Regions from separate parts of the Lactococcus sp. NH2-7C genome, predicted to be linked through region 3. Evidence: predicted binding sites of a transcription regulator. Region 3 holds the regulator's gene; each other region holds the start of a gene.

Region 1 (10,453 bases), 610 kb from region 3:
ATACGCGGGCTTAGCGTAATTTTTGGAATAATTTTTGTTTTAGTTGGTATTTTTGGTGCGGCTACAGGTGTAGGTTATTTCGCTAGGTTAGTTGAACAAACGAAGGTACCAGACAAAACTGAAATGCTTGCAAAAATTAATGATATTCATGGTGTGTCTGTGATTAATTATAGTAATGGTCAGCCAATTTCAGACATTTCTAGTGATTTGGTGCGTGTTACCGTCAAAAGTGACGAGATTTCTCCTAATGTTAAAAATGCTTTAATTGCAACGGAGGATGATAGTTTTAAAACAAATAAAGGCGTCGTCCCTAAGGCTGTTATCCGTGGGATTATTGGTTCAGTGGGAGGAGGCACAAGTTCTGGTGGCTCAACCCTTACTCAACAGTTAATTAAACAACAAGTTTTAGGAGACAGTGTTACTTTTCAACGTAAAGCTAGTGAAATTGTCTATGCCCTTAAACTCAATAACTACTTGACTAAAGACCAAATTTTGACTGATTATTTAAATGTTTCACCTTTTGGGCGAAATAATAAAGGCCAAAATATTGCTGGAATTCAAGAAGCCGCTCTTGGTATATTTGGAAAATCTGCTAAGGATTTAACAATACCTGAGGCTGCCTTTATTGCTGGGTTGCCACAAAGCCCTATCGTCTATTCTCCTTATGCGGCTGATGGTTCTCTAAAGTCAAAAGAAAACATGAGTTACGGCCTCGAGCGTCAAAAAGAAGTCTTGTTTTATCTTTATCGTGGGGGCTATATTTCAGAAGCTGATTACAAGAAATACAAAGCTTATGATATTTCAACAGAATTTTTACAACCAGGAGTAGCTCAATCACAAGAACATGGTTATTTATATAATGTTGTTTATAATGAAGCAATTACTGATATCTATAATTATTTGATTAAGCGAGATAAAGTTTCGACAACTGATTTAGGAAATGATAGTACTAAACAACGTTATCGAGAGTTAGCTGAACAATCATTGCAAAATGGTGGTTATACAGTGACTACAACTATCAATCAGCAAGTCTATGATGCGATGCAAAATGCTGCAAAGACCCAAAATTACTTGATGCAAGATGGTACGGGCCTTATACAAACTGGTAATGTCTTAATGGATAATAAAACAGGGGCTGTTTATGGCTTTATTGGCGGATTAGACTTCTCACAAAGCCAAGTAAACCATGCTTTTGATACTAAACGCTCACCTGGTTCTTCAATCAAACCGATACTAGCTTATGGACCGGCAATTGACATGGGATTGATGGGTTCAGCAAGTGTTCTTTCTAACTATCCGGCAAAATATACTGGCGGACAAGATATTGAACACGTCGGTGATAAGGGAACGGAGATGATGCCATTTTCAGAAGCCTTGAATGTTTCTTATAATATTCCTGCTTATTGGACCTACCAAACGATTTTGAATAAAGGAAAATCTGTTGAACCATACATGACAAAGATGGGATATGATATTGCAGATTATTCTGTAGAATCGCTTCCTCTTGGGGGAGGAGTTGATCCGACGGTTGTTCAACATACGAATGGCTATCAAACTTTAGCCAATGGTGGAAAATATGAACCATGGTATATTGTTGATAGTATCAAAGATGATACAGGAAATGTAATTTATCAACATCAAAGTACTGGAGGGACTCAGGTATATTCTGAAGCAACATCTACTATTATGGAATATATGCTTCAAAATGCTATCAAATCTCAAAAAACAAGTAAGTTTTATGGTGAGTTACAAGGCCTTAATTCCTCTCTTGCAACTAATGTTCAATGGGCTGGTAAAACAGGAACAACTGATAATTATACAGACGTTTGGATGATGCTTTCTACACCTTCAGTCACACTTGGTAGTTGGGCTGGTCATGATGACAATTCACCAATGTCTAAGGAGTCAGGCTATATTAATAATGCCAAATTTACAGCCCAATTGGTGAATGCAATTAATACTGCTGATTCTAATATTTTTGGACCTGGTCAAAAATTTACTGACCCTAATAGTGATCCAAATGTGACTAAGAGTAAAGTATTAGTTTCTACGGGTGAAAAACCAGGAAAAGTTAATGTTAAATTATCAAACGGTAAGACACAAGAGGTTAATCTCGGTGGAGACACTACGACAAGCTTCTGGGCTACAAAGTCTGGTGCCCCTACAACCACATATGATTTTTCCATTGGTGGTTCGGCAAGTGACATAGCTGCTGGTTGGAAAAAGATATTGCCTAATTATAACTTTGGTCAATAAAATACAAAAATCACTAGGATAGACTTCCTAGTGATTTTTTCTTTTGTTTTTAAAATTTAATAGTTTTTAATTTCAGCTACTTTTTCAGTACTAAGTGATGTTACGATATTTCTCAAGAAAGTTTGAGCTTGATTGAAATCATCAATATTGAAAATTGTTTGATGGCTGTGAATATAACGAGCAACAACACCAATCGTTGTTGAAGGGACTCCATTATTAGCTAAATGGGCAGCACCTGCATCAGTTCCACCTTTAGCCATATAAACTTGGGTTTTAACTTTAGCATTATCAGCAGTTTCAAGCAAGAAATTTTTCATTCCAGGGAGCATGATATGACCAGGGTCGAAGAAACGAAGCGTTGTCCCTTCTCCAAGACGACCATTATCATCACCAAAAGTATCACTAGCAGGTGAACAATCAACAGCAAAGAACAAATCAGGATTGAACATAGTTGTAGAAACTTTGGCTCCACGAAGACCAACTTCTTCTTGAACATTGGCTCCGATAATCAATGTAACCGGTAATTCTTTGTCAGCTAAAAATTCAAGCAGTTCGAGAATCATTAAACAACCGTAACGATTGTCCCAAGCTTTAGAAATAATATTTTTACCATTAGCAGAGAGAATGGTTTCAGTTTCTGGAATAATGACATCACCTTGAGCAATTCCGAATTCAGTAGCTTCGGCAGCATTCTCAAAAGCTCCATCAAATACAATGTCAGAAATAGCTGGAATTTGGGGAGTAAGACCAGTTCCACGAAGAAGGTGAGGAGGAAGTCCACCGGTTACGACAGGAATTTTTTTACCTGTACGTGTGAATAATGTAAAACGTTGTCCAGAGACAACTAAAGGATTCCAACCACCAAGTGGAACGACCCGGAATGTTCCATCAGCTTTGATTGAGCTGACCATAAAGCCAACTTCATCCATGTGGGCTGCAATCATAATACGTGGGGCATTTGCTATTTTTGAAGTTTTAGTGACAAATATACCACCAAGCCCATCGAATTTTGGTTGATAACCAAGAGCAATCATGCGTGTTTTTAAATAGTCACGAACAGGTCCCTCAAAACCAGAAGTCGCTTGAATTTCTGTCAGTGCTTTTACTTTGTCGAATAGTTCCATTTTTCTCCTCCGGAATACTGAAAAATTTACTGACAGATTTGTCAGCAAAAATTTTGATGATTTACACTATAATTATACCAAGAAATATGTTAAAATTTCCATATGAAAAAAATACTAAAGTTTGGTTTGGGAATTATTGCGGGTGCAACAGTTGCTCACGTTGCTTATCATGGCTATAAAACTATGGAAGAAGAAGTGATTCATGAACTTACTGCCAGAGCTCGGCAACATTTTTCAACAAGAAAAATAGACGCTTTTTGGATTTTTGAGGAGCCAACTACGGGTGCTCTTTTTGAGGGAGGACTTGTTAGCGAAAATAAGGCAATCACTTTTGAAATCAATGCTAAAACTTTAGAAGTCTTTGAAAAAAATGAAGAAATTCTGTAAGAAAACTTGGTATTCATATAGAAATAAAAGGAGAATGTAGAATGATTATTCCAGAAAATATTGAAAATTTAGCCGAACTTGTAAAAGGACCAGAAAAGACAGTCTTCTTTTTCACGGCTGGTTGGTGCGGAGATTGTAATTTTATTAAGCCAAAAATGCCAGAAATTGAAGTAGAAAATCCAGACTTTAAATTTGTTGAAGTGGACCGCGATGAATATATGGATCTTGCTATTGAATGGGGAATTATGGGAATTCCAAGTTTTGTCGTGATTGAGGATGGCAAAGAAAAAGCTCGTCTAGTAAATAAATTACGTAAAACAAAAGAAGAAGTCAATACTTTCTTAGCGAGTGCGAAATAGTATCATCGCAGGATAAGCATTGATATATTAAGAATTATATTCTATAATAATCAATGTTAAGAAATTAAAAGGGAAAAATAAGAAAATGATTGCAACATACAACACAAATGTCGGTGATGTTTTAATGCTTATCACTGCAAATGACAAGGGAGAAAAAGTAAACTTCGAACGTAAGGGAAAAGTAGCTCGTGTTTTTCTTGAAGAAACTGGAGCGACGGTTGCTTGGAATATTTTTGAAGCGAAATCTCTATTGGCTAATTTGTCAGGAAATGGTCAAGTCAACTTATCATCTGATGATATTGAAATATTGAACAAAGAGCTTGGAAAATCAGGATTTAGCGATGTTCTTGTTCACGATGCACAACCTAAATTTGTTGTTGCTGAAATTGTTGAAATGGAAGATCATCCAGATTCAGATCATTTACATATCTGTAAAGTTAATGTTGGTTTTTCCGACCCGGTACAAATTGTTTGTGGTGCTCCGAATGCAGCCCTTGGTTTAAAAACAGTTGCTGCTTTGCCTGGTGCTATGATGCCTAATGGCTCATTGATTTTCCCAGGTGCTCTGCGAGGTGTTCAATCTTACGGAATGCTTTGTTCAGCTCGTGAACTTGAATTACCAAATGCTCCGGAGGTTCGTGGAATCATTGAATTATCATCAGATTTATCCGCTGGTAAAGCTTTTGATCCAGAAACAATGTGGCAAGCATAATAAGAAAACTGTCCAAATATTTTATTTTGGCAGTTTTTTTATCTAAAAAAATTAAAATAATTTTTTCACAAAGTTCACAAGCGCTTACAAAAGAAAATAGAATGACTTATGCTAAACTGAATAATGTAAAAACAATTTTACATTTAAAGGAGAGTTATTAGCATGAAAATCGTAGTTATCGGTACGAATCACGCAGGCATTGCTACAGCAAATACATTAATTGATCAATATACAGGCCATGAGATTGTTATGATTGACCGTAACAGTAATATGAGCTATTTGGGGTGTGGAACAGCTATTTGGGTCGGAAGACAAATTGAAAAACCAGATGAGCTGTTTTATGCCAAAGCAGAAGATTTTGAAAAAAAGGGAGTAAAGATATTAACAGAAACAGAAGTTTCAGAAATTGACTTTACTAATAAAATGATTTATGCCAAGTCAAAAACTGGAGAAAAGATTACAGAAAATTATGATAAACTCGTTCTGGCAACAGGTTCACGTCCAATTATTCCTAACTTGCCAGGAAAAGATCTTAAAGGAATTCATTTTTTAAAGCTTTTTCAAGAAGGACAAGCCATTGACGAAGAGTTTGCTAAGAATGAAGTGAAACGTATCGCGGTGATTGGTGCTGGTTATATTGGGACAGAAATTGCTGAAGCTGCCAAACGTCGAGGAAAAGAAGTCCTACTTTTTGACGCAGAAAATACTTCACTTGCTTCTTATTATGATGAAGAATTTGCTAAAGGGATGGATGAAAACCTTGCCCAACATGGGATTGAACTCCATTTTGGTGAGTTAGCTCAAGAGTTTAAGGCAAATGAAGAAGGTCATGTATCACAGATTGTAACCAATAAATCAACTTATGATGTTGATCTCGTTATTAACTGTATTGGTTTTACAGCTAATAGTGCACTGGCTAAGGAACATTTAGAGACCTTTAAAAATGGAGCAATCAAAGTGGATAAACATCAACAAAGTAGTGACCCAGATGTTTATGCTGTAGGAGATGTTGCCACAATCTATTCTAATGCTTTACAAGACTTCACCTACATTGCCCTTGCCTCAAACGCTGTTCGCTCAGGGATTGTTGCTGGTCATAATATTGGAGGAAAATCAATAGAATCTGTTGGTGTACAAGGTTCTAATGGAATCTCTATTTTTGGTTACAATATGACTTCTACGGGCTTGTCGGTTAAAGCTGCGAAAAAAATCGGCCTAGAAGTTTCATTTAGTGATTTTGAAGATAAGCAAAAAGCATGGTTCCTTCATGAAAATAATGATAGTGTGAAAATTCGTATCGTTTATGAAACAAAAAGTCGCAGAATTATTGGTGCTCAACTTGCTAGCAAGAGTGAAATAATTGCAGGAAATATTAATATGTTTAGTTTAGCTATTCAAGAAAAGAAAACGATTGATGAATTAGCCTTACTTGATTTATTCTTCTTACCACACTTCAATAGTCCATATAATTACATGACTGTTGCAGCTTTAAATGCAGAATAAACCATAAAAATCTATCAATTGATAGATTTTTTATTTTTTTTGTGACAAATGTTCTAACTTTTCGTATAAAAAGTTAGGAGGATTTTATTATGAATAAAACCATGTTAATTGGACGCTTAACCAGTGCGCCAGAAATTTCAAAAACAACAAATGATAAATCATATGTCCGTGTGACCTTAGCAGTCAATCGCCGTTTCAAAAATGAAAAAGGAGAACGAGAGGCAGATTTTATTTCAATTATTATTTGGGGAAAATCTGCAGAAACTTTGGTTTCTTACGCAAAAAAAGGAAGTCTTATTTCAATTGAAGGAGAAATTAGAACTAGAAATTATACGGATAAGCAAAATCAAAAACATTATGTCACAGAAATCTTAGGACTGAGTTATGATTTACTTGAAAGTAGGGCAACAATCGCTTTACGAGAAAGCGCTGTAAAGGTTGAAGAAACCTTACTTGATGCGGAAGAACTCCCTTTCTAATTTATTTCATAAAATCTAAATGTTTTCTCTTGACTAAATCTGACCATTGAGATAAAATAAGAATATGTTAGCACTCGTTTAATAAGAGTGCTAAAAAATAAAAAATGGAGGAAAATATAATGTTGAAACCTTTAGAGAATCGCGTAGTTTTACGTGTAAAAGAAGAAGAGGAAAAATCAATGGGTGGAATTGTGTTAACAAGCGCTTCCCAAGAAAAACCTCAAACAGCTGAAGTTGTTGCCGTCGGTGAAGGGAAAACAAATCATCATGGAACACTGATTTCTCCACTCGTAAAAGTAGGGGACACAGTAATTTTTGAAAAATTTGCTGGAACGACCGTAAAAATGGATGGTGAAGAATTCTTGATTCTCAAAGATTCAGACCTTCTTGCAATTGTAGAGTAAAATTATAAAAGCAATCATTTTTTGGTTGTCTTTTGTCTATCTTAAAATCTATAAAATTAAAAATATATTCTTAAAAAGGAGCTAAAATGTCAAAAGATATTAAATTTTCAAGTGATGCTAGAACAGCGATGATGCGTGGGATTGATATTCTTGCTGATACAGTAAAAACAACCCTTGGACCAAAAGGTCGTAATGTTGTGCTTGAAAAATCATATGGATCACCTTTAATTACAAACGATGGTGTAACGATTGCCAAAGAGATTGAGCTTGAAGATCATTTTGAAAATATGGGGGCTAAACTTGTTTCAGAAGTTGCTTCAAAAACAAATGACATCGCAGGTGACGGTACAACAACAGCGACAGTTTTGACACAAGCTATTGTTCGTGAAGGTTTAAAAAATGTTACCGCAGGTGCAAATCCAGTTGGTATTCGTCGAGGAATTGAACTTGCTGCTGAAACAGCTGTTGCTTCAATTAAAGAAATGGCAATTCCTGTCCACGATAAATCAGCAATTGCGCAAGTAGCTACCGTTTCATCACGTAGTGAAAAAGTGGGTGAGTATATTTCTGATGCAATGGAACGTGTAGGGTCTGACGGAGTTATCACCATTGAAGAATCAAAAGGAATGCAAACTGAACTTGATGTTGTTGAAGGGATGCAGTTTGACCGCGGATATTTGAGTCAATATATGGTTTCTAATACAGAAAAAATGGTTGCTGAGTTAGATAATCCTTATATTCTTATTACCGACAAAAAAATCTCGAACATTCAAGAAATTTTACCTCTCCTTGAACAAATCTTGAAAACAAATCGTCCACTTCTTATTGTAGCTGATGATGTTGATGGAGAAGCATTGCCAACGCTTGTTCTTAATAAGATTAAAGGCGTCTTCAATGTTGTAGCTGTAAAAGCGCCAGGATTTGGTGATCGTCGTAAAGCTCAATTGGAAGATTTGGCTATCTTGACAGGTGGTACAGTAATTACTGAAGAACTTGGTCTTGATCTTAAAGATGCTACTCTTGAAGCTTTGGGACAAGCAGCTAAAGCAACTGTGGATAAAGATCACACAACCATTGTTGAAGGTGCTGGCTCTGCTGATGCTATTTCTGATCGTGTAGCTATTATTAAAGCGCAAATTGAAAAAACAACTTCTGATTTTGACCGTGAAAAATTACAAGAACGTCTTGCAAAATTAGCTGGTGGTGTTGCAGTTGTTAAAGTTGGTGCTGCAACTGAAACAGAACTCAAAGCAATGAAACTCTTGATCGAAGATGCACTTAATGCAACACGTGCAGCCGTTGAGGAAGGTATTGTTTCTGGTGGTGGTACAGCACTTGTTAATGCTATTGAGGCTTTGGATAAACTTTCAGAAGAAGGAGATATCCAAACAGGAATTAACATTGTTCGCCGTGCTCTTGAAGAACCAGTTCGTCAAATTGCTGCCAATGCAGGATATGAAGGTTCAGTTATCATTGATAAACTTCGTTCAGAAAAAGTAGGTACAGGATTCAATGCTGCAACTGGTCAATGGGTTAATATGATTGAAGAAGGAATTGTTGACCCTGCGAAAGTAACTCGTTCAGCTTTGCAAAACGCGGCTTCTGTTGCTGGTTTAATTTTGACTACTGAAGCAGTAGTTGCTAATAAGCCAGAACCAGCTGCTCCAGCTATGCCTCCAATGGATCCTAGCATGGGAATGGGCGGTATGATGTAATAAAAAAAGAACCCTTAGGGTTCTTTTTTATTTGCTGATGAGCAACTAAATATCGTAAAGTTGGCTAGCATGTTCGTGACTAGTATCAAGGATCTTCAAGTCCTTTTTAGTATCGACATCATGTTGCTGTAAGTAACCGTCCATAGTAAGATGAGCAAGCTCTTTAATATTATTATTTAAACTCAAGTGTCCTAGAAAAATTCGTTTTGTCTTATTGCCATGGATACTAAAGGCAGCTTCAGCGCCATCCTCATTAGATAAGTGACCTTGGTCACTTAGGATACGTTGCTTTGTCCTCCAAGGATAGGCTCCCATACGAAGTATCTCAATGTCATGGTTTGATTCCATAAGATAGGCATCTGCATTTTCAATGGTTCCACGCATTCTGTCGGATACATAACCCGTATCAGTTAGCATAACAAAACTCTTGTTATCTTTCATGAAACGATAAAACTGTGGTGCGATGGCATCGTGACTCACGCCGAAAGATTCAATATCAATATCACCAAAAGTCATTGTTTTTCCCATTTCAAACAGATGTTTTTGTTCAACAGGGATTTTTCCTAAAGCATTTTTACTATCTAGTTCAGACCAAGTATCTTCATTTGCATAAAGGTCAATACCATATTTTCTTGCCAATACACCAATCCCTTTAATATGGTCACTATGTTCATGGGTAATTAATAAAGCGTCAATATCATGAATGTCACGGTCAATTTCTGATAGTAAACTTTCTATTTTTTTTCCAGATAGTCCGGCATCAACAAGAATTTTTTTCTTTGGAGTTTCTAAGTAAAAAGAATTTCCAGTTGAACCAGAGGCTAAAATGGAATATTTAAAGCCATTTTGTTCAGTCATACAGTCTATTGTAGCAGAAAAATAGTGGGATTGCCATGAGCTTTTATATTATTTGAAAATAAATTTATCAGGGATTCATTAGCTTAAGAGAGTTTTTTTGTGGTAAAAGTCTAGGTTTATTCATAAAAAAAAGCCCACAAAATATGTATGGACTCTTTTTGGTGAGATAATCAATCAATTATGCATTATCCTCAAAGTCAAACTCATCAGTATCGTCATCCCAATCATCAGCAGCTTCTAATGAATATGGAAGTGTGAAACTAAAGGTTGTTCCTTTACCCTCTCCTTCAGACCTTGCAAAAATTGTCCCACCATGTATTTTAACAATATCATGGACAATAGAGAGGCCTAAACCTGTTCCACCAACTTTTGAATTTCTTGAAGCATTGTCAACTCGGTAGAAACGGTCAAAAATCTTAAGTAAATCAGATTTTGGAATTCCCATTCCTTGGTCACTGATGGAGATTAGAACGTCACTTTCACGTTTTTCAACGGAAATTGTAATAGTTCCACCTTTAGGTGAATATTTAATTGCATTTCCGATGATATTGTCAATGACTTGAGCAATTTTATCGGTATCAATTTCGACCCAGATGGGCTGTTCAGAGTATTTTCTGACTAGAGTGAAATTAGAAGAGATTAAGTCGTTTGATTCG
Region 2 (10,453 bases), 1.1 Mb from region 3:
AGTAACTTAATCAAAGGAACAAGCAGCTTTAAAAAGTTTTTGGTAGAATAGGGTTATTAGATTGGAGAAACACATGTCTTTATTAGTATTTACTCTGTTGATGTTACTTCTTGGTTTCGTCGCAGGGGTATTTGGCTCAATTTTGGGTCTTGGGGGTGGAATTATTATCACGCCCATTATTACGACATTTTTTGGTGTTGATATTAAATATGCCATTGGGGCAAGTATTGTTGCCGTTATTGCTACAAGTTCTGGTGCGGCCATTTCTTATTTGAAAGATGATATGATTAATGTTCGTACTGCTATGTTTTTGGAAATATTTACCACAATTGGTGGTTTAGTTGGTGCAATTTTAGCAGGATTTTTTGATGCGACGATTTTAAATATTCTATTTGGTTGCCTATTGATTTTCCAAGGCTACAATATGTGGCGGAAAATGCATAAAGGTGAAGAAGTGATTCAAAAAGTTGAGTCAGATAAGATAGCTGAGAAATTAAAATTAAATTCTAGTTATTATGATAAGCAGCTTGGTAAGGAAATTCCTTATCAAGTAGAAAAGGTTCCAGGTGGTGCTGCTGTAATGCTTGGTGCTGGTGTTGCGTCAGGTCTTTTGGGAATTGGTTCTGGGGTCTTTAAGGTCATGGCAATGGACTCAATGATGAAAATGCCTTTAAAAGCTTCAACAGCGACTTCAAATTTGATGATTGGAGTAACAGCAGCGGCTTCTGCAACGGTTTATTTTTTCAATGGCTATGTTAATCCAAGTTTAGCAGGGCCCCTTGCTATTGGGATTGTTGGCGGTGCAGCTTTGGGCTCAAAAATTATGCCTAAGTTACCAGCGAAAACAATTCGATTGATTTTCATTCCAGTTATTTTAATTATGGCATTGCAAATGTTACTTAAAGGATTGGGGGTATCATTCTAATGGGAAGTAAAGAATTGACAAAAGAAGAGTTACTCAAAATAGAGCGAAACATCGGAAAAATTCTTCGTGCTGGTGTCTTTGTTAGTGCTACAGTCATTATTATTGGAATTTTGATGTTTCTCCTAAGCGGGCATTCAGGCTATGCCGAAGGGGTTTGGCCAGATAAATTTAATGAAATTTTAAGTGGTTTAGTTGAATTTAAAGCATTGGCTTGGTTGATGACTGGTTTATTCCTCTTAATTTTGACTCCTGTTTTACGAGTAGTTGCTTCAATTGTAGCCTTCGCAAAAGAAGGAGATAAACTCTATGTGGCAATTACAACTTTGGTTTTGATTATATTAATTGTTGCAATGTTTGTAGGGCACGGAGGTGCTTAAATAGGGCGTCATAGCGGATTTTCAACTTGCATTTTTTCTATTAAACTGATATTATAGAAAAGTGTTATGACCTGCTGGGAAGTGCCTTTGCGCTAGCTGCTTTTAGCAGCTTAGGAAAAGGACAACGTTATGACCACCCGGGGAAGTGGTGGAATGGCAGACACGCATGCTTCAGGTGCATGTGCGAGAAATCGCGTGAGGGTTCAAATCCCTTCTTCCCCATGATTAAGTGGACGGTTGGCTGGAAGCTGGCCGTTTTTTGCTCTTTTGAGCTTTTTGAGAGGGAGAAGTATGACTAGATTAACAAGAGAAGAACTAGAGAAAATTATTGATGAAAATCCTTTACGCTCTTTATCAAGCATTGGCGAAGAAACAGGAAATTCACGAGTAGCTATTGAAAAATGGCTGAAAACTTATCAATTGGATGAATATCGTAACCGAAAAATCAAACGGTTGCGGGGAGATAAAGCCCGTAAGCGTCGTGATTACCAAAATTAGATAAAACAGATTTTATAGATCAACTAGATAAAGGAGAAAAAATGTCAAAAATAGCATTTATTGGTACAGGTGTGATGGGAGCCGCAATGGCTGGTCATCTTATGGACGCTGGTCATGATTTAATTGTTTATAATCGGACGAAATCAAAAACGGACGGTCTTGTGGCACGTGGTGCAACTTATGCTGAAAATCCACAAAAGGCTGCGGCTCAAGCTGAGTTTGTGATTACAATTGTTGGTTATCCTAAGGACGTCCGCGAAGTTTATTTTGGTGCAGAAGGAATTTTCAAAAATGATTGTTCAGGAAAAGTTCTTATTGATATGACGACGACTGAGCCAACTTTAGCACAAGAAATTTATCAAGAAGCTAAAAAAGTCGGTGCTTTCGCACTTGATGCCCCTGTTTCTGGAGGAGACTTGGGTGCAAAAAATGCGACGCTGACCATTATGGTTGGGGGAGATTCAGAAACTTATGAGAAAGCTTTGCCTTTATTTGAACAAATGGGAAAAACTATTACTCATCAAGGGGCAGCTGGAAGTGGACAACACACCAAAATGGCTAACCAAATTTGTATTGCTGGTACAATGACTGGAATGACTGAGCTTTTAGCTTATGCTCAAAAGGCTGGTCTAGATTTGGATAAAGTTTTAAACACTGTTGGGGGAGGTTCAGGTGCGACTTGGTCTTTAGCTAATTATGGCCCCCGTATCCTTCGTGAAGATTATAGTGCAGGATTTTTTGTTAAGCATTTTATCAAGGACTTAGGGATTGCACTTTCTGAGGCAGAAAAAATGAATCTTGAACTTCCTGCCACTAAGGGAGCAAAAGAGCTTTATGAGCAATTGGCTGATAAAGGTTTTGAAAATGATGGAACCCAGGCTTTAATTAAGTTGTGGTGGCCAAATGGACATCGTCCGAAATAGAGCTGAAAAAAATCCCCAGCCATTTGGCTAGGGATTTTCATCTTCATTAAATTTTTATTGGATTTCAATAGGGTGATTATTTTCATTTGTTTTTAATTTTGGTAAATCCAAACTCAAAAGACCGCCATCATATTTTGCAGTTGCTTGGCTGGCTTCAATATTTGGCAAATGATATGAGCGCTTGTAAGTACCGTAATAACGTTCACTGTGAATCACTTCACCTTTATCATTTTTTTCATCATCGGAATGTTCTTGTTTGGCGGAGACAGTTAAGATATTATCATTATAATCAATAGTGATATTTTCTTTTTTTACTCCTGGCAATTCAATTTTCAAGCTATAAGCCGTGTCAGATTCGGAAACATCTGTTTTCATTGTCATTTGACGGGGAGAAGCAGGAAAACCAAAGCCATCTTTGAAGAAATTCCGACCAAAATGATTAAAGAAATCATCTCCAAAATCCATCCAATTGTTTTGACTGTGCATCAAATCGTTTGACATTGTAATTACCTCCTCTATTGGGTTTCATTATCTTTTTACCCTACACTTATAATTATAGTCAGTATTGGTCAGACTGTCAAAAATTTCAACTCGGAATTAGCAGCCTTTTTAAAAGACTGCTAATAGAGGGAGGTAGAAGCTACTTACGAATTACTTAAAAAAAATGTTATAATTATTCTATAAAGTCTAAGCGTTTTTAATGAAAGAAATAATTAGTCATTAAACAAAATTTAAGGAGGACTTGAGATGCACTACGACGAGTTAGTGGACATGCTTGTTGAAAAAATTAGAAATCTTGATTATGTTAAAGATTTTCAGCAAGCAGAAACAGCACTAATGGCTAATCAAGAACTTTTTAAAGCTCAAGAAGAAATGAAGGCTCTGCAAAAAGAAGCTGTTTTATATCAAAAAATTGATAAAATGCAGGCTTACAAAAAAACATCACAGGCGGCTCAAGTCATTGAAAAAAGGATTAAGCATCATCCTTTGGTCGAAGATTATGCTACGAAATTAGAGGATGTCAATGATTTAGTCCAATATATCACTGGTGAATTAGAAGAAAAAGTAAATCTTTTGTTGGAAACTGGTGAATAAAAAGTACTGACAAGAAATTCTGGCATAGGATAGACCTTGTAAGCTTACTTATGGTGATTCTATAATTTTTGTCAGTAAAAATATAATAAAAAAATACTGATAGAATTTCTGTTTTAGGATATTTAGTGTTAAGTTTGCTTGCGGATATGTTAAGATTTTCGTCAGTAAAATTTAGATGGGATAGGAAGAAAAAAATGGCTGAAAAAATTTCACCAGGAATGCAACAATATTTAGACATCAAACAAGATTATCCTGATGCTTTCTTGCTCTTTAGGATGGGCGATTTTTATGAGCTCTTCTATGATGATGCGGTGAATGCTGCCCAAATATTAGAACTAACCCTGACTTCAAGAAATAAAAATTCAGAAAATCCAATTCCAATGGCTGGCGTTCCTCACCATGCAGCAAGTGAATATATTGATAAGTTGGTTGATTTAGGCTACAAAGTGGCTGTTGCTGAACAAATGGAAGACCCGAAAAAAGCAGTCGGAATCGTCAAACGTGCAGTGACGCAGGTGATTACACCTGGGACAACAATCGATGCTTCAAACTCAGTTGATAACAATTTCTTGGTAGCAATTGACTTCAAAGATAAACATTATGCTCTTTCATACATGGACTTATCAACTGGGGAATTCAAGGTGACAGAGCTCAGCGAATTTTCAGCGGTGGTAGGAGAAATTGCTTCGCTCAAGGCGCGGGAAATTGTAGCTGGTTTTACTTTAGATGAAAGTCAGTCAAAAGTTTTTGAAAGACAAATGAATCTTTTGATTTCAGAACAAATTGAAATTCCTGAAAATTTACTGATGGATTTATCAGGATTGACCGCCTTAGAGAATCAAGTCGCTTCAAAATTGTTGGCTTATGTTAAAGAAACACAAATGCGTGATTTGAGTCACTTACAAGAAGTTGAACATTATGAAATTAAAGACTTTTTGCAAATGGACTTTGCGACAAAATCATCTTTAGAGCTGACGGCAAATAAAAGAGAAAATAAAAAACATGGCACACTTTATTGGTTGCTTGATGAGACGAAAACAGCGATGGGAACCAGAATGCTACGGTCGTGGATTGACCGTCCTTTGGTTTCAAATTCAGCCATTCAAAAACGAATGGAAATTGTTCAAATTTTCTTAGACCATTTCTTTGAGCGTTCTGATTTGATAGAAGCCTTAAAAGGGGTCTATGATTTAGAACGTTTAGCTTCACGTGTTTCTTTTGGTAAGGCTGTTCCAGTTGATTTTTTGCAGTTAGCTAATTCTTTATCAAATGTTCCTGCTATCAAAAATATTTTGGGAATGCTTAATGAAGCTCCTTTAAAAGAGTTAGAGAGCCAATTAGACGAAATTCCGGAATTATCTGGTTTAATTAATTCAGCCATTAGCGAGAATGCTTCAAGAACGATTACTGAAGGGGGCATTATTAAAAAAGGCTACAATGCTCAATTAGATAAATATCGGGAGGCTCTTGAAAATGGAACTTCTTGGATTGCAAAATTGGAAGCAGATGAAAAAGCCAAGACAGGAATTTCCACACTGCGAATTGATTATAATCGTAAGGATGGTTATTATTTTCATATCACCCAAAGTCAGTTGAATAGTGTTCCTGAACATTTTTATCGAAAGGCAACTTTGAAAAATTCTGAACGCTTTGGTTCTCAGGAATTAACTGAAATTGAAGAAATTATGTTGGAAGCGCGTGAAAAATCATCTTCTCTAGAATATGATTTATTCATGGGCCTTCGGACTGAAACTGAGCAATATATTGGCAGACTACAAGCTTTAGCCAAAACAATTGCTGAAATTGACTGTTTACAAAGTCTATCTGTCGTTGCGGAAAAACAAGGATATATCCGTCCGACGCTTACAGACGGTTCAAGAATTGTTGAAATTAAAGGCGGTCGTCATGCGGTAGTTGAAGCAGTCATGGGTGCTCAAGAATACGTGCCAAATGACATTGAACTGCCTGAACAAACAGATATTCAACTCATCACAGGACCTAATATGTCAGGTAAATCAACCTATATGCGTCAATTTGCTTTGACGGTTATTATGGCTCAAATTGGATCTTTTGTTCCAGCCGAAACAGCCAATTTACCAATTTTTGATGCCATCTTTACACGGATTGGTGCCAGTGATAACTTGATTTCAGGGGAATCTACCTTTATGGTCGAAATGTCTGAAGCCAACCATGCCATTCAAAAGGCAAGCAGTCGCAGCCTGATTATTTTTGATGAATTAGGGCGAGGAACGGCAACTTATGATGGGATGGCTCTAGCTCAAGCAATTATTGAATATGTTCATGACCATATTGGGGCAAAAACCTTGTTTGCTACGCATTACCATGAATTGACTGATTTAGAAAAAGAACTTGACCATTTGGATAATGTTCATGTTGCAACTTTGGAGCAAAATGGGAATGTGACATTTTTGCATAAAATAACAGAGGGACCAGCTGATAAATCCTATGGGATTCATGTGGCGAAAATTGCAGGTTTACCACAGCCTTTATTAGAGCGAGCAGATTTGATTTTGCAGAAGTTAGAAAATAAACCTTTGCCTGCTAAAAAAGTTCCTGATGAACAAGAACAACTCAGTTTATTTGATTTTGCCGAAAATTCTTCAGAAATTATTGAAAAGATAAAAAGAAAAAATGTTGATAATATGACTGCAAGAGAGGCCTTAAATTTCTTGTGGGAACTTAAAGATTCACTTTAAACTTGATGGCGAAGCTTATTCTGTAAATAAGCTAAGAAAAAAGGCTATAATTACTTAAAAGAGATTCATTAAAAAATGAATTAAGTAGAAGCTAACATAAAAAGGAGCTAAACATGGAAAATGAAAAAGAACTTAAAGGGCAAGAAATCCCTGAGACTCAAGTGGAACCGACTGAAGAATTAAATTCTGAGAATCTTGCTTCGCAAGAAGAAACAACTAAGAGTGATATTAGTGAATGGGATGCCGCAGAGCCCGCACTTGATGAGCCAGTGGTTGCTAAAGCGGAGGTTTCAGAAGGTTTTGTAAGTGAACCAGTGATTACAGAACCAGTAATTGCTGCTAGTGAACCTCTTCAACCAAAAATAGAAGAAAAAACGAGTGAACAATCGGCTTACGCAGATATTCCTCAGAATCCTTCACTAGAAAATCAAGGGGAAATTAAAACTAAATGGAACTGGGGCGCTTTCTCTTTTCCGATGTGGTTTGGGATTGCCAACCGCGCTTATTTGGGGCTCTTGATTTTGATTGGATTAATCCCATGGATAGGTTGGATTTTTGGAATTGTATGGATGATTGTTTTTGGTTTTCATGGTGAAAAATGGGCACTTGAAAATCGAGATAATAAATATCGTGATGAGGAAGAGTTCCGTAAGGTTATGGACGGTTGGAATCGAGCAGGTTTCGTTGCCTTCATTATTGGAATTGTATTATTTGTGATTGCAATTTTGATTCTTATTTTCGTACTAGTCTTTGCTTTTAACAGCTATAATAATTTTGATAATGGTTACCGAAATTTTGGAAACTACTAATTAATGTAAAAATGATAGACAATTTTTATCGTGTCTATCATTTTTTGTCAGTAAAAAATGAAAAGCGAGCCCTTGCTTTTTGTGTTATAATTAGAATTAATTTAAAAAGACAAGAGAGCGAGATTATTGTGGGAAAAATTATTGAACTAAATGAAGCGCTCGCCAATCAAATTGCTGCTGGAGAGGTGGTTGAGCGGCCTGCTAGTGTTGTTAAAGAATTAGTCGAAAACTCAATTGATGCTGGAAGCAGTAAAATTATTGTCAATGTTGAAGAAGCAGGTTTGCGATTAATTGAAGTCATTGATAATGGTTTAGGCTTGGAAAAAGAAGATGTGGCTTTGGCTTTACGTCGTCATGCAACAAGTAAAATTAAGGATTCAACAGATTTATTTCGGATTAGAACACTCGGTTTTCGGGGCGAGGCTCTGCCATCAATTGCTTCTGTCAGCCAGATGACCATTGAGACAAGTACGGCTGAGGAAGAATCAGGAACAAAACTAATTGCTAAAGGTGGAAATATCGAAACTTTAGAACCACTTGCTAAGCGAGTGGGGACGAAAATTTCTGTTGCTAATCTTTTTTATAATACACCAGCAAGACTCAAATATATCAAATCCTTGCAGGCTGAACTTTCTCATATCACGGATATCATCAACCGATTGAGCCTGGCTCATCCAGAGATTTCCTTTACTCTAGTTAATGAGGGTAAAGAATTTTTGAAAACGGCTGGAAATGGTGATTTACGCCAGGTTATTGCTGCAATTTATGGTATAGGGACAGCGAAAAAAATGCGTCAAATCAAAGGCTCAGACTTAGATTTTGAACTGACAGGTTATGTCAGCTTACCAGAGCTGACGAGGGCTAATCGTAACTATATTACGATTTTAATAAATGGTCGATTTATCAAAAACTTTTTATTGAATCGGGCAATTTTAGAAGGGTATGGCAATCGATTGATGGTGGGACGGTTCCCGTTTGCTATTTTATCGATTAAAATTGACCCAACACTTGCTGATGTTAATGTTCATCCGACAAAACAAGAAGTGCGTTTGTCTAAAGAACGTGAATTGATGGCTTTAATTTCTAAAGCAATTGATGAGGCTTTATCAGAAGGTTTTTTGATTCCGGAAGCTTTGGAAAATTTGCAAGGAAGAGCTAAAGAAAAGGAGATTCTTTCTGTTCAAACAGAACTTCCTTTGCAAAATAATCCTTTATATTATGATAATGTTCGTCAAGATTTTTATGTCAGAGAAGAGGCAACTTTTAAAATCAATAAAAATCAGCCTTCAAATGCTTCGTCTGAACAAACTTTTGATAATTTTACAGCAAATCAACTCAATACAGATGCTGTCAGTGAAAAAATGACTGACAGAACTGTTGAAAGTACAACTGAAAATACTGACAGCAGTCTAGAAAATACTGTCAGCAACTTTGTCATTGATTTTGATAATGAAGCAAAGATGAGTCAGTCATCGACTTTTCCGCAGCTGGAATACTTGGCACAATTGCATGCGACTTATTTACTTTGTCAGTCCAAAGAAGGACTTTACTTGGTTGATCAACATGCGGCTCAAGAGCGAATCAAATATGAGTATTGGAAAGATAAAATTGGTGAGGTCAGTATGGAGCAACAAATTTTACTTGCGCCATATTTGTTCACTTTACCCAAAAATGATTTTATTGTTTTAGCCGAGAAGAAAGATTTGTTACATGAAGCCGGTGTTTTCTTAGAAGAATACGGAGAAAATCAATTCATTTTAAGAGAACATCCGATCTGGTTAAAAGAAACCGAGATAGAAAAATCAATTAATGAAATGATTGATATTATTCTCTCATCAAAAGAATTTTCACTCAAAAAATATCGTCATGATTTAGCTGCAATGGTTGCTTGTAAAAGTTCAATTAAAGCTAATCATCCCCTTGATGCCGAGTCAGCTAGAGCTTTACTCGCAGAATTAGCAACTTGTAAAAATCCTTATAGTTGTGCGCACGGACGGCCAACGATTGTTCATTTCTCAGGGGATGACATTCAAAAGATGTTCCGGAGAATCCAAGAAACGCATCGTTCAAAAGCAGCTTCTTGGAAAGATTTTGAGTAAAAAGTGACTAAACAGAGTAATGATGAAGTTGGTCAGTAAAAAAACAGATAAAAACTACTGACAGACTTGAAATAAGGGAGTTTGTCAATCAAAAAAAATTAGAAAAGTAAAAAATGTTTGAATATCTTAATGGAAAATTAGTAAAAATTTCCCCAACAAATATTGTAATTGATGTAGCAGGAATTGGTTATCTTATCAGTGTAGCTAATCCTTACGCTTGGTCTGCTTTGATGAACACAGAAGTAAAAATTTATGTTCATCAAGTCATTCGTGAAGATGCCCACAGTCTCTATGGTTTTGTTAATGAAGCCGAAAAAGCTTTATTCTTGCGTCTGATCAGCGTTTCTGGGATTGGTCCAAAATCAGCTCTGGCCATCATTGCGGCGGCTGATAACGAAGGTTTAATCACTGCTATTGACAATAGTGATATCAAGTATTTAACTAAATTCCCAGGAGTTGGTAAAAAAACAGCCATGCAGATGGTGCTTGATTTGGCTGGGAAATTTGATGCGACAGGAACTGTAGGTATTTCTCTTCTTGATGCTGGACCTGCTGGAAATCTCGCTTTGGAAGAAGCGATTGAAGCGTTGCAAGCTTTGGGTTATAAAGCAACAGAATTGAAGAAAATTGAGAAAAAATTAGCTCAAGAAACAGGCCTGACCAGCGAAGAATATATCAAATCAGCCTTAAAACTTATGATGAAATAAAAAAGTTTGAAGAAAGAACTGACAGACATCAAAAACAGTCATGCAAGTCTTTCTGTCAGTAAAATTTACTGACAGATTCTCATAAGTCATCAAAAATCATCTCTAAAAGGAGAATTACAAGATAAGATGAACGATATATTAAACAAAGAGCCAATGGAAGAAGATTACGGTATTGAAAAATCTCTACGTCCGCAATTTTTTAATCAATATATTGGTCAAGATAAAGTCAAAGAACAATTAGAAATCTTTATTAAAGCAGCAAAAATGCGTGAAGAAGTTTTGGATCACGTGTTACTTTTTGGT
Region 3 (10,453 bases):
AGAATCATTAAAAAGGGGGGGAGAAATGGTAAATATTTATTTAGTTCGACATGGAAAGACAATGTTTAATACAATTGGCAGAGCTCAAGGTTGGTCTGATACACCTTTAACTGCGGCAGGAGAACAAGGAATTATTGAACTTGGTCTAGGCTTCAAAGAAAAAGGCATTAAATTTGACCGAGCTTACTCATCTGATTCTGGCCGTACAATTCAGACAATGGGCTTTATCTTGGCTAATTCTGATAATGAAGGAATTCCATACACGTATGACAAAAGAATTCGTGAGTGGTGTTTTGGCTCATTTGATGGGGGTTATGACGGAGAACTTTTTGATGGAGTGTTACCAAGGATATTTACCCAAACAGGAAATACTTCTACTGATGAATTCCCTCCTGATGAAGTAATTGCTAATGCAATTTTTGAAGTTGATACGGCTGGCTGGGCTGAACCATGGGAAAAACTTTCAGGACGTATCATGGATGGCTTTACAGATATTGCCAAGGAATCTGAAGCAAAAGGGGCTAAAAATATTGTTATTGTCAGCCATGGAATGACCATTGGAACTTTTGTAAAACTCGCTCACCCAGAACTCCCTCGTCCACATGGTCTTGATAATGGTTCTGTCACTCATTTAAGTTTTGAGGATGGAAAATTCACCATTGGAAAAGTCGGAGACATGTCTTATCGAGAAATAGGGAGTGAAAAGTTAGCTAAAAAATGAAAAGAAGAATAACATTTAGTGTAATCGTGCTTGTTCTTTTGATCATTGGAGCTTTGGGATTTATTTTAATCACCAATAATAAATCAAATTCAACAAACAATTCAGCAAAAAAAACAAGTATTTCTTCATCCAAAGAGGCGGCAAAGAAAAAGGATTTACCTGACGCTAAACAATCAGATTGGGATTTAGTATTGGTGAGTCGAAAATCACCTAAAGATGAAATGAACCCAACACTGGCAACCGTAAATGGGATTCAAGTTGATCAAAGGATAGCATCAGCGGTTCAACAATTTTTAGCAGCAGCCCAACAAATATCACCAGCTGAACATTTAATCTCAGGTTATCGGTCAGTCTCATATCAAGAAGGGCTTTATCAATCTTATGTCCAAGCAGAAATGAATGGTCAAGGAACAGTAAATTCAAGTGGAAATCCAATTTCAGAAGAAGAAGCGATAAAAAATGTGCAAACTTATTCTCAGCCACCAAGAAGTTCAGAGCATCAAACAGGATTAGCGATTGATATGAGTAATATTGATAGCCTGAATGAGAGTCAATATGCAAAACAAGTTGCAGCAATTGCTCCCAAATATGGATTTGTTCTTCGTTTTCCAGAAGGAAAAAGTTCAGAGACAGGAATTGATTATGAAGATTGGCATTTTAGATATGTCGGCCTAGAAAATGCTAAATATATGACCGAACATAATCTTACTTTAGAAGAATATCTAAAACTACTACCAGCATAAAGGAAATAAAATCATGCTAAACCGAACTAGACTTCTACTATATGTTAATGTTGCTCTATTTATTTATAGTGCATCGGAAATGATTAAAGTTCTCCTTGTCCATAATAATTTCTTTAGCCAATTTTTTAATAACTTATCAATTAACATAAAAACATTAACAGATAAAATTTCGTCAACAATTACGACTTGGCAAAGTTTAATCTATTTATTGATTTTTGCTTTATTAATATTTCTATTGTTGAAATTTTGGCGTTTTACTTTTATACTTTTAGAAATTATTTCGGCACTTTTGATTATAGATTATGCTTTACTTTTCATTCAACATGAAGTAAAGTATGAAAGCCTCTTTATCATTGCTGTAATGGTGATTACAGTCATGAATATTTGGCAAATATCCAAAGATTCCAATCTTTTATAAGTGAAATTAGCACTCTAATAAAAAGAGTGCTAATTTTTATGCCTTTTTTCTTGACAAGGTATAGACAAAGGGTTATAATAAACTTGTTAGCACTTAGAGATGAAGAGTGCTAAAACAGAAAAAAGCTTGTAGATACTAAACAGAAGTCAAAGGCTCAAGAAATTTTTGAACTTGCGAAAGAAGTTTTGCCGAACTTCTTATCTGTGGAGAAAGGAGTAGTCATGATTACAGAACGTCAAAGACAAATTTTAAATTTGATTGTTTCTCTTTATGCCAAAGAGCATACGCCAATCGGTTCAAAGTCGCTCCTTGATAGTATTCAAGCTTCTAGCGCTACAATCCGAAACGACATGAAAGTTTTGGAAAAACTAGGCTTGATTCAAAAAGAACACACCTCAAGTGGACGTGTTCCAAGTGTTTCAGGTTATAAGTATTTTGTAGAAAATGTCATCCAGTTAGATGAATTTAGTCAAAATGACTTATTTAAAGTGATGAAAGCTTTTGACGGTGATTTTTATCGCCTATCTGACTTGTTTAAAACAGCAGCTAAAAGTTTATCAGAACTCACTGGTTTGACAAGTTTTGTTCTCAATGCTCCCCAACGTGACCAACAATTAGTTTCATTTGAAATGGTCATGCTGGATAGCCATTCAGTACTTTCAGTTATAACTTTAGGGACTGGTGAAGTAAGAACAAATCAATTTATTCTTCCAAAATCGATGACTGAAGCTGATTTAGCAGTCTTTAGTAATCTAGTTAAAGAGCGTCTGGTTGGTAAAAAAGTGATTGATATTCACTATACTTTACGAACAGAGATTCCACAGATTGTTCAGCGTTATTTCAAAGTTACGAGTGAAGTTCTCCAACTCTTTGAATCAATTTTTGATGATTTGTTCAAAGAACGGCTGACCGTCGCTGGGCGTAAAAATATCTTTGATTATGCAACTGACAATCTTGCAGAATTATACAAACTCTTTAGCGATGATGAACGGATGCTTCATGAAATTCGCGAAATCACTAATAACGATGAGATGCGGGCTGTTAAATTTGACAATGACGAAAAATACATGAAAAATTTAACGATTATTTCTCAAAAATTTGTTATTCCATATCGCGGTTTTGGTACTCTGACAGTCGTTGGACCTGTAGAAATGGATTATCAAAGGACGTTATCAGTTCTTGACTTAGTTGCTAAAGTTTTAACTATGAAGCTGAGTGACTATTATCGTTACCTTGATGGTAACCATTATGAAATTAGTAAATGATAAAAAAGTTATTTAAAAAAGGAGGGCCTATGTCCGAAGAAACTAAAGAAGAAATCAAAAATGAAAAAGTTGATGAAGAAGTGACTGAGGAGTTAACAGAGGAAGCACTTGAGGATATTGTTGAAGAAGAAATCAACGAACTTGATGAAGCACAAAAGTTAGCGGCTGAGTGGGAAAATAAATTCCTTCGCGTTTCTGCAGAAATGCAAAACGTACAACGTCGTGGAAATGAAGAACGTTTGCAACTTATCAAATATCGCTCACAAGATTTAGCAAAAAAAATCTTATCTTCACTAGACAATCTTGAACGTGCACTTGCTGTTGAAGGATTGACAGATGATGTTAAAAAAGGCCTTGAAATGGTCCAAGAAAGTTTGATTTCAGCGCTTAAAGAAGAAGGTGTAGAGGAAGTTTCTTATGAAAGCTTTGACCATAATCTGCACATGGCTGTTCAAACGGTCCCAGCTGATGACGAACATCCAGCTGACAGCATCGTGCAAGTTTTCCAAAAAGGTTACCAACTTCACGAACGTTTACTTCGTCCAGCAATGGTTGTCGTAGCACAGTAAATTAAAAAATAAATTGACCGCAATGTCTTTAAACTATTCATAAGTAATAAGAAATAAAGGAGATTTAAAATATGTCTAAAATTATCGGTATTGACCTTGGTACAACAAACTCAGCAGTAGCAGTTCTTGAAGGAACTGAATCAAAAATTATTCCAAATCCAGAAGGAAATCGTACAACACCTTCAGTTGTAGCCTTCAAAAATGGTGAAATCATTGTTGGTGACGCTGCAAAACGTCAAGCAGTGACCAATCCAGAAACAATTATTTCTATTAAATCAAAAATGGGAACATCTGAAAAAGTTTCTGCAAATGGTAAAGAATATACACCACAAGAAATTTCAGCAATGATTCTTCAAAACTTGAAAGCTACAGCAGAAGCTTATCTTGGAGAAAAAGTAGAAAAAGCAGTTATCACTGTACCTGCATACTTTAATGACGCTCAACGTCAAGCAACTAAAGATGCTGGTAAAATTGCTGGTCTTGAAGTAGAACGTATCGTTAACGAACCAACAGCAGCAGCTCTTGCTTATGGTCTTGATAAAACAGATAAAGATGAAAAGATTCTTGTATTTGACCTTGGTGGTGGTACATTTGACGTTTCAATTCTTGAACTTGGTGATGGCGTATTTGATGTTCTTGCAACTGCTGGTAACAACAAACTCGGTGGTGATGATTTTGACCAAAAAATCATTGACTGGATGGTTGCCGAATTCAAGAAAGAAAACGGAATTGACCTTGCCCAAGATAAAATGGCATTGCAACGTTTGAAAGATGCAGCCGAAAAAGCGAAAAAAGACCTTTCAGGTGTAACAACTACTCAAATCAGCTTACCGTTCATCACAGCGGGTGCTGCTGGACCTCTTCACTTGGAAATGGCTTTGACTCGTGCTAAATTTGATGAATTGACACATGATCTTGTTGAAGCTACACGTCAACCAGTTCGCCAAGCCCTTTCTGATGCTGGTTTGTCAACTTCTGATATTGACGAAGTTCTCTTGGTTGGTGGTTCAACTCGTATCCCTGCAGTTGTTGAACTTGTTCGTCACGAAACAAACAAAGAACCAAATAAATCAGTAAACCCTGATGAAGTTGTTGCTATGGGTGCAGCAATCCAAGGTGGTGTTATTACTGGTGATGTTAAAGATGTTGTCCTTCTTGACGTTACTCCACTTTCACTTGGTATTGAAACAATGGGTGGTGTCTTCACAAAATTGATTGACCGTAATACAACTATCCCAACTTCTAAATCACAAGTCTTCTCAACTGCTGCTGACAATCAACCTGCTGTAGATATTCATGTACTTCAAGGTGAACGTCCAATGGCAGCTGATAACAAAACTTTGGGCCGTTTCCAATTAACAGATATCCCTGCAGCACCACGTGGTGTTCCACAAATCGAAGTAACATTTGATATTGATAAAAATGGTATTGTTTCTGTTAAAGCTAAAGATCTTGGTACACAAAAAGAACAAACAATCGTTATCAAATCAAACTCAGGTCTTTCTGATGAAGAAATTGATAAAATGATGAAAGATGCTGAAGCAAATGCTGACGCTGATGCAAAACGTAAAGAAGAAGTTGATACACGTAATGAAGCTGATGCTTTAGTTTTCCAAACTGAAAAAACTTTGAAAGACCTTGAAGGAAAGGTAGAAGAAGCTGAAGTTAAAAAAGCTGAAGACGCTAAAGAAGAACTCAAAAAAGCGCTTGAAGGTGAAGATATTGATGATATCAAAGCCAAATCAGAAGCACTTTCTGAAATCGCTCAAAACCTCGCTGTAAAACTTTATGAACAAGCAAATGCAGCTCAAGGTGAAGCTGGACAAGCAACTGATGCTCAAGAAGCTCCAAAAGATGATAATACATTTGATGGTGACTTTGAAGAAAGCAAATAATAATTTATAAAAGTACTGATTCCTTTGTCAGTGCTTTTTTTTGTAAAAATGGACAAAATAGACATGTTGTCTAAAAACGGTTTCATATTCTTGCAATCATTTTCTTCTTGTACTATGATGAAATTAGTAAGAGATTGGAGGAGAATTAGAAGTAAAGAGACTAAAAAATTAGTCAAACTGATGTTGTTTAGATTAGAGGAGGTTAATTATTATGCGTTATACAAATGGAAATTATGAAGCTTTCGTCCACCCAAGAAAACCAGAAAATGTTGATCAAAAATCAGCATATATTATTGGGGCAGGTCTTGCAGGACTTGCAACAGCAGTATTTTTAATTCGTGACGGTCAAATGTCAGGGAACCGTATTCACATTTTAGAAGAACTCCCCTTGTCAGGAGGTTCATTGGACGGATCATTTATTCCACATGATGGTTTCGTTGTTCGTGGTGGACGTGAAATGGAAAATCATTTTGAATGCCTTTGGGATTTATTCCGAACAATTCCGTCATTAGAAGTGGACGATGCGTCCGTTTTGGATGAATTTTATCGAATTGACCGTGATGATCCAAATTCATCTAACTGTCGTATTATCCATAATCGTGGTGAACGGGTTAATGATGATGGAAAATTTACTCTAAGTCCAAAAGCTCAAGAAGAAATAATCAAATTATTCATGACTAAAGAAGAACTACTTGTAGGTAAAACAATAGAAGATTGCTTTACTGATGAGTTCTTCGAATCAAATTTTTGGCTTTATTGGTGTTCAATGTTTGCTTTTGAAAAATGGCATTCAGCTATTGAAATGCGTCGTTACATTATGCGTTTCATCCACCATATTGAAGGGCTACCTGATTTTTCGGCCTTAAAATTCACAAAATATAATCAATATGAATCACTAGTAAAACCATTAATTTCATACTTAAAAGATCATGGAGTTGATTTTAAATATGGAGCACAGGTTGAAAATGTTGAAGTTGACTTTTCAAATGGCAAAAAGGTAGCAAAAACTATTGTATTTGCTGACAAAAAAATAAAAGAATTGACAGAAAATGACTTAGTTTTTGTCACAAATGGTTCAATTACAGAAAGTTCAACTCAAGGTTCACCAACTCAAGCCGCTCCGAAAACCAGTGAACTTGGAGGCTCTTGGAAACTTTGGCAAAATTTAGCTAAACAATCAGAAGAATTTGGACATCCGGATGTTTTCTGTAAGAATATTCCAAAAGAAGCTTGGGTTGTATCAGCAACTGTTACTTGGAAAAATTTAAAGATTCAACCTTATTTTGAAAAATTAACACATCGTCAATTGCGTTCAGGAAAAGTGGTTACAGGAGGAATTATTACTGTTAAAGATTCAAATTGGCTCCTTTCATTTACAACTCACCGCCAACCTCACTTTAAAGAACAAAATGACCAAGAAACAGTAACTTGGGTTTATGGTCTTCTTTCAAATACACCTGGAAACTATATCAAAAAACCAATTGAAGACTGTACAGGTGAAGAAATTACTCAAGAATTACTTTATCATTTAGGAATGCCAGAAGAAGAAATCGAAGCATTTGTTAAAGAAAATACTAATACAATCCCAGTATATATGCCTTTCATTACTTCTTATTTCATGCTTCGTGAACCAGGGGATCGGCCTCTTGTAGTACCTGAACAATCAGTCAATTTAGCGTTTTTAGGAAATTTTGCGGAAACTGAGCGTGATACAGTCTTTACAACCGAGTATTCAGTTAGAACTGCGATGGAAGCCGTTTATCAATTATTGAATGTTGATCGTGGTGTTCCGGAAGTTTATGCTTCGGCTTATGATTTACGAACTTTAGCAAGTTCAGCCTACTATCTATCAGATAAGCAAAAATTAGAAGATTTAGAGCTCTCATTTATTAAAAAACAAGCGCTCAAAGTTGTACTTAAGAAAATCAAAGGAACATATATTGAAGAACTTCTAGAAGATGCGGGTCTGATTTAAAAATTAAATGAAGTCACAAGAAATAGCGAAGGAGCAACCTTCGCTATTTTTGATACAATTATTCTTATGATTGAAGAAAATTTATACCAAGAGCTTGTTGAAATTAGACATTATCTTCATGCTCATCCCGAAATATCGGAAAAAGAAGTTGAAACGACAAAATTTATTCGACAAAAGTTATCAGATTGGCAAATTGAAATAATGGATAGTCAGCTTAAAACAGGACTTGTTGCAAAAATTGGCACAGGAAAACCGATTATTGCGCTAAGAGCAGATATTGACGCCTTACCTATTCTAGAAGAAACAGGATTAGAATTTTCATCTGTAAACAAAGGAGCAATGCATGCTTGTGGTCATGACTTACATATGACTAGTCTTTTAGGGGCTGCTAAAATTCTAAAAGAGAAGGAAAGTCAACTTAGTGGGACAATCAAACTCATATTTCAACCTGCCGAAGAAATTGGCGAAGGAGCCAAAGAAATTCTAAAAACAGGATTAGTTTCAGATGTTCAAGCTTTTATTGGCTACCATAATATGCCTACTTTGTCAGCTGGAGTAATTGGCTTACGTGAGGGTGGAGTAATGGCAGCCGTTGAACGTTTTGAAATTTTAATAAAAGGTCAAGGAAGTCATGCGGCATATCCGCAAGAAGGTCAAGATTTGATTTTAGCTAGTGCTGCGATTGTTCAAAATCTACAACAGATTGTTTCTAGAAATATTTCACCACTGAGAGCTGCTGTTGTATCTGTCACACACATTGAAGCCGGAAATACTTGGAATGTTCTACCAAACAATGCCCGCTTAGAAGGGACAATAAGAACTTTTGACAATGAAGTACGTTCTTTAACAAAGAGAAGATTCAGCCAAATTATCGAAGCCATTGCAAAAGCTTATGATGTTGAACTAGAGATTAAATGGTTAATGGAAGCGGACCTTACGTTCAACGATTTCGAGTTGACAGATGTTATCAGGAAAAGAACCGAGCGATGGCATGATAAAGTGGTATATCCAGAGCCATCAAGTGCGGGGGAGGACTTTGCTAATTATCAAAAGCAAGCTCCAAGTGTCTTTGCTTTTATAGGTTCAAATGAACAAGGGGCCTCTGGACTTCATTTTGCTGATATGGTCGTTCAAGATGAAACTCTAAAAGTTGCTGTTGACTACTATTTGGAAAGCGCTCATCAATTACTTGAACACTTTAAATAAAAACTATTATTAGATAGTTTTTTATTTTTGAGTTTTTTTGGAAGAAAATGATAGTTAATGATTGATTTTGAAAGATAAAGGTGTTATAATGATTTTTGTAAACGAATTCAGGAGATGGAAATGTTAGCAAATGAAAGAAAAAGACGGATTGTTGACTATCTAAAATTAAAAAGAAGAGCAACGATTGAAGAACTTCTTACGTTAATGGATTGCTCTATATCGACGCTTAGGCGAGATTTGAATGAATTGGAAAAAGAAAAATCTTTAAGACGAGTTCATGGTGGTGCAGAACTTACACAAGACTTATCGGAAGAATTAAGTATTTCCGAAAAAACTTCCAAAAACATTCAAGAAAAAGAAGAAATCGCTCAAAAAGCATTATCGAAAATTAAAGATGGGGATATTATTTTTTTAGATGCTGGGACTACAACTGGTATCTTAGCTGAACTTATCAATCAATCTCATCTTTATTTAACAATTGTAACCAACTCTGTCAGTCATTTGGCGAAATTAACAGATGACCGATTAATCGTCTATCTGCTCGGTGGACGAGTTAAAAAGGTAACAGATGCAATAATTGGTAGTCAGGCTTTAGAACAACTTTCTGCTTATCAATTCAATAGTGCTTTTGTTGGGGCTAACGGCTTTGACAATGAACACGGAGCAATGACACCAGACCATGAAGAAGCAGCAATAAAAGGACTAGCAGTCAAACAAAGTCAGAATGCTTTCATATTAGCCGACTCTTCTAAATTAGGACAAATGAGTTTTGTCAAATTTGCTAATTCTGAAGAAGTTGAATTAATTACCGAGAATAATTAGCGTTTGTTTTAAATGAATAGGGTGAAAAAATTTCACTAAAAGTTAGTATTTGTAAACCTACGTCTTAAATTAAAGGAGAACTATGATTTATACAGTAACACTCAACCCAGCACTTGACTACTTCATGAATTATGAAGAGTTAGCACTTGGTGAGGTGAATCGAACAGGAAAAACACAGATTTCAGCAGGTGGTAAAGGAATTATGGAAAGTCGCATGCTAAGTCTTATAGGTGCCAAAAGCAAGGCACTAGGTTTTCTAGGTGGATTTTCTGGTCAATATATTAAAGATTTCTTAAAAGATAATCAGGTTGAATCGGATTTCACAGAAATAGAAGATTTGACAAGAATTAATGTCAAGCTGAAAAGTCAGGAAAACGAAACAAGTCTTGATGCTGCTGGACCAAAACTTAAAGAAAGTGAAATTAATCATTTTCTTGAAAAATTTGATCATTTGAAAGAAGATGATATTGTTGTCTTTGCAGGTACAATCCCTAAAAGTCTTGGTGAAGATTTCTATGAGCATTTGATTGCTAAAGTCCAAAAGCAAAAAGCAACTTTTGTCATGGATGTTGATGGTCAAAAATTACTTGATTCGCTTCCTGCTCATCCCCTACTCATTAAACCAAACCGAGAAGAACTAGAAGCAATCTTTGAAACAAACTTAAAAAATAATGAGCAAATCATTCCTTATGGCCAAAAACTTTTAGAAATGGGTGCTCAAAATGTTATCGTATCAATGGCTGGTGATGGAGCACTCCTCTTTACAAATGAGAAAGTTTATTTTGCTCAAGGAATTAAAGGAGAGTTAAAAAATTCTATTGGTGCTGGTGATTCGACTG

The links. Region 3 encodes HrcA, which represses chaperone genes, less so after heat shock. Its sites were predicted from a motif close to TTAGCACTCNNNNNNNNNGAGTGCTAA; they were not measured.
Region 1: the regulator HrcA is predicted to act here: its motif matches at 6,888-6,914, upstream of groES (co-chaperone GroES).
Region 2: the regulator HrcA is predicted to act here: its motif matches at 3,321-3,347, upstream of QJV49_RS06975 (Hsp20/alpha crystallin family protein).

Annotation. Positions count from the first base shown of each region.
Region 1 is NZ_CP124538.1:1,908,682-1,919,134, forward strand. Features, by position in the region: gene QJV49_RS09585 (transglycosylase domain-containing protein) at 1-2,256, shown strand, start outside; gene pepA (glutamyl aminopeptidase) at 2,313-3,380, opposite strand; gene QJV49_RS09595 (hypothetical protein) at 3,483-3,767, shown strand; gene QJV49_RS09600 (thioredoxin family protein) at 3,809-4,126, shown strand; gene ytpR (YtpR family tRNA-binding protein) at 4,212-4,838, shown strand; gene nox (H2O-forming NADH oxidase) at 5,001-6,341, shown strand; gene QJV49_RS09615 (single-stranded DNA-binding protein) at 6,431-6,820, shown strand; gene groES (co-chaperone GroES) at 6,940-7,224, shown strand; gene groL (chaperonin GroEL) at 7,311-8,939, shown strand; gene QJV49_RS09630 (MBL fold metallo-hydrolase) at 8,985-9,797, opposite strand; gene QJV49_RS09635 (cell wall metabolism sensor histidine kinase WalK) at 9,976-10,453, opposite strand, start outside.
Region 2 is NZ_CP124538.1:1,378,979-1,389,431, reverse strand. Features, by position in the region: gene QJV49_RS07000 (sulfite exporter TauE/SafE family protein) at 74-925, shown strand; gene QJV49_RS06995 (DUF1634 domain-containing protein) at 925-1,302, shown strand; tRNA gene QJV49_RS06990 (tRNA-Leu) at 1,442-1,524, shown strand; gene QJV49_RS06985 (hypothetical protein) at 1,594-1,800, shown strand; gene QJV49_RS06980 (NAD(P)-dependent oxidoreductase) at 1,842-2,723, shown strand; gene QJV49_RS06975 (Hsp20/alpha crystallin family protein) at 2,778-3,224, opposite strand; gene QJV49_RS06970 (RicAFT regulatory complex protein RicA family protein) at 3,471-3,818, shown strand; gene mutS (DNA mismatch repair protein MutS) at 4,013-6,535, shown strand; gene QJV49_RS06960 (hypothetical protein) at 6,649-7,344, shown strand; gene mutL (DNA mismatch repair endonuclease MutL) at 7,473-9,443, shown strand; gene ruvA (Holliday junction branch migration protein RuvA) at 9,557-10,150, shown strand; gene ruvB (Holliday junction branch migration DNA helicase RuvB) at 10,277-10,453, shown strand, end outside.
Region 3 is NZ_CP124538.1:2,519,492-2,529,944, forward strand. Features, by position in the region: gene QJV49_RS12555 (histidine phosphatase family protein) at 26-721, shown strand; gene QJV49_RS12560 (M15 family metallopeptidase) at 718-1,464, shown strand; gene QJV49_RS12565 (hypothetical protein) at 1,478-1,882, shown strand; gene hrcA (heat-inducible transcriptional repressor HrcA) at 2,104-3,147, shown strand; gene grpE (nucleotide exchange factor GrpE) at 3,177-3,716, shown strand; gene dnaK (molecular chaperone DnaK) at 3,788-5,611, shown strand; gene QJV49_RS12585 (oleate hydratase) at 5,823-7,586, shown strand; gene QJV49_RS12590 (M20 peptidase aminoacylase family protein) at 7,653-8,792, shown strand; gene QJV49_RS12595 (DeoR/GlpR family DNA-binding transcription regulator) at 8,913-9,614, shown strand; gene pfkB (1-phosphofructokinase) at 9,697-10,453, shown strand, end outside.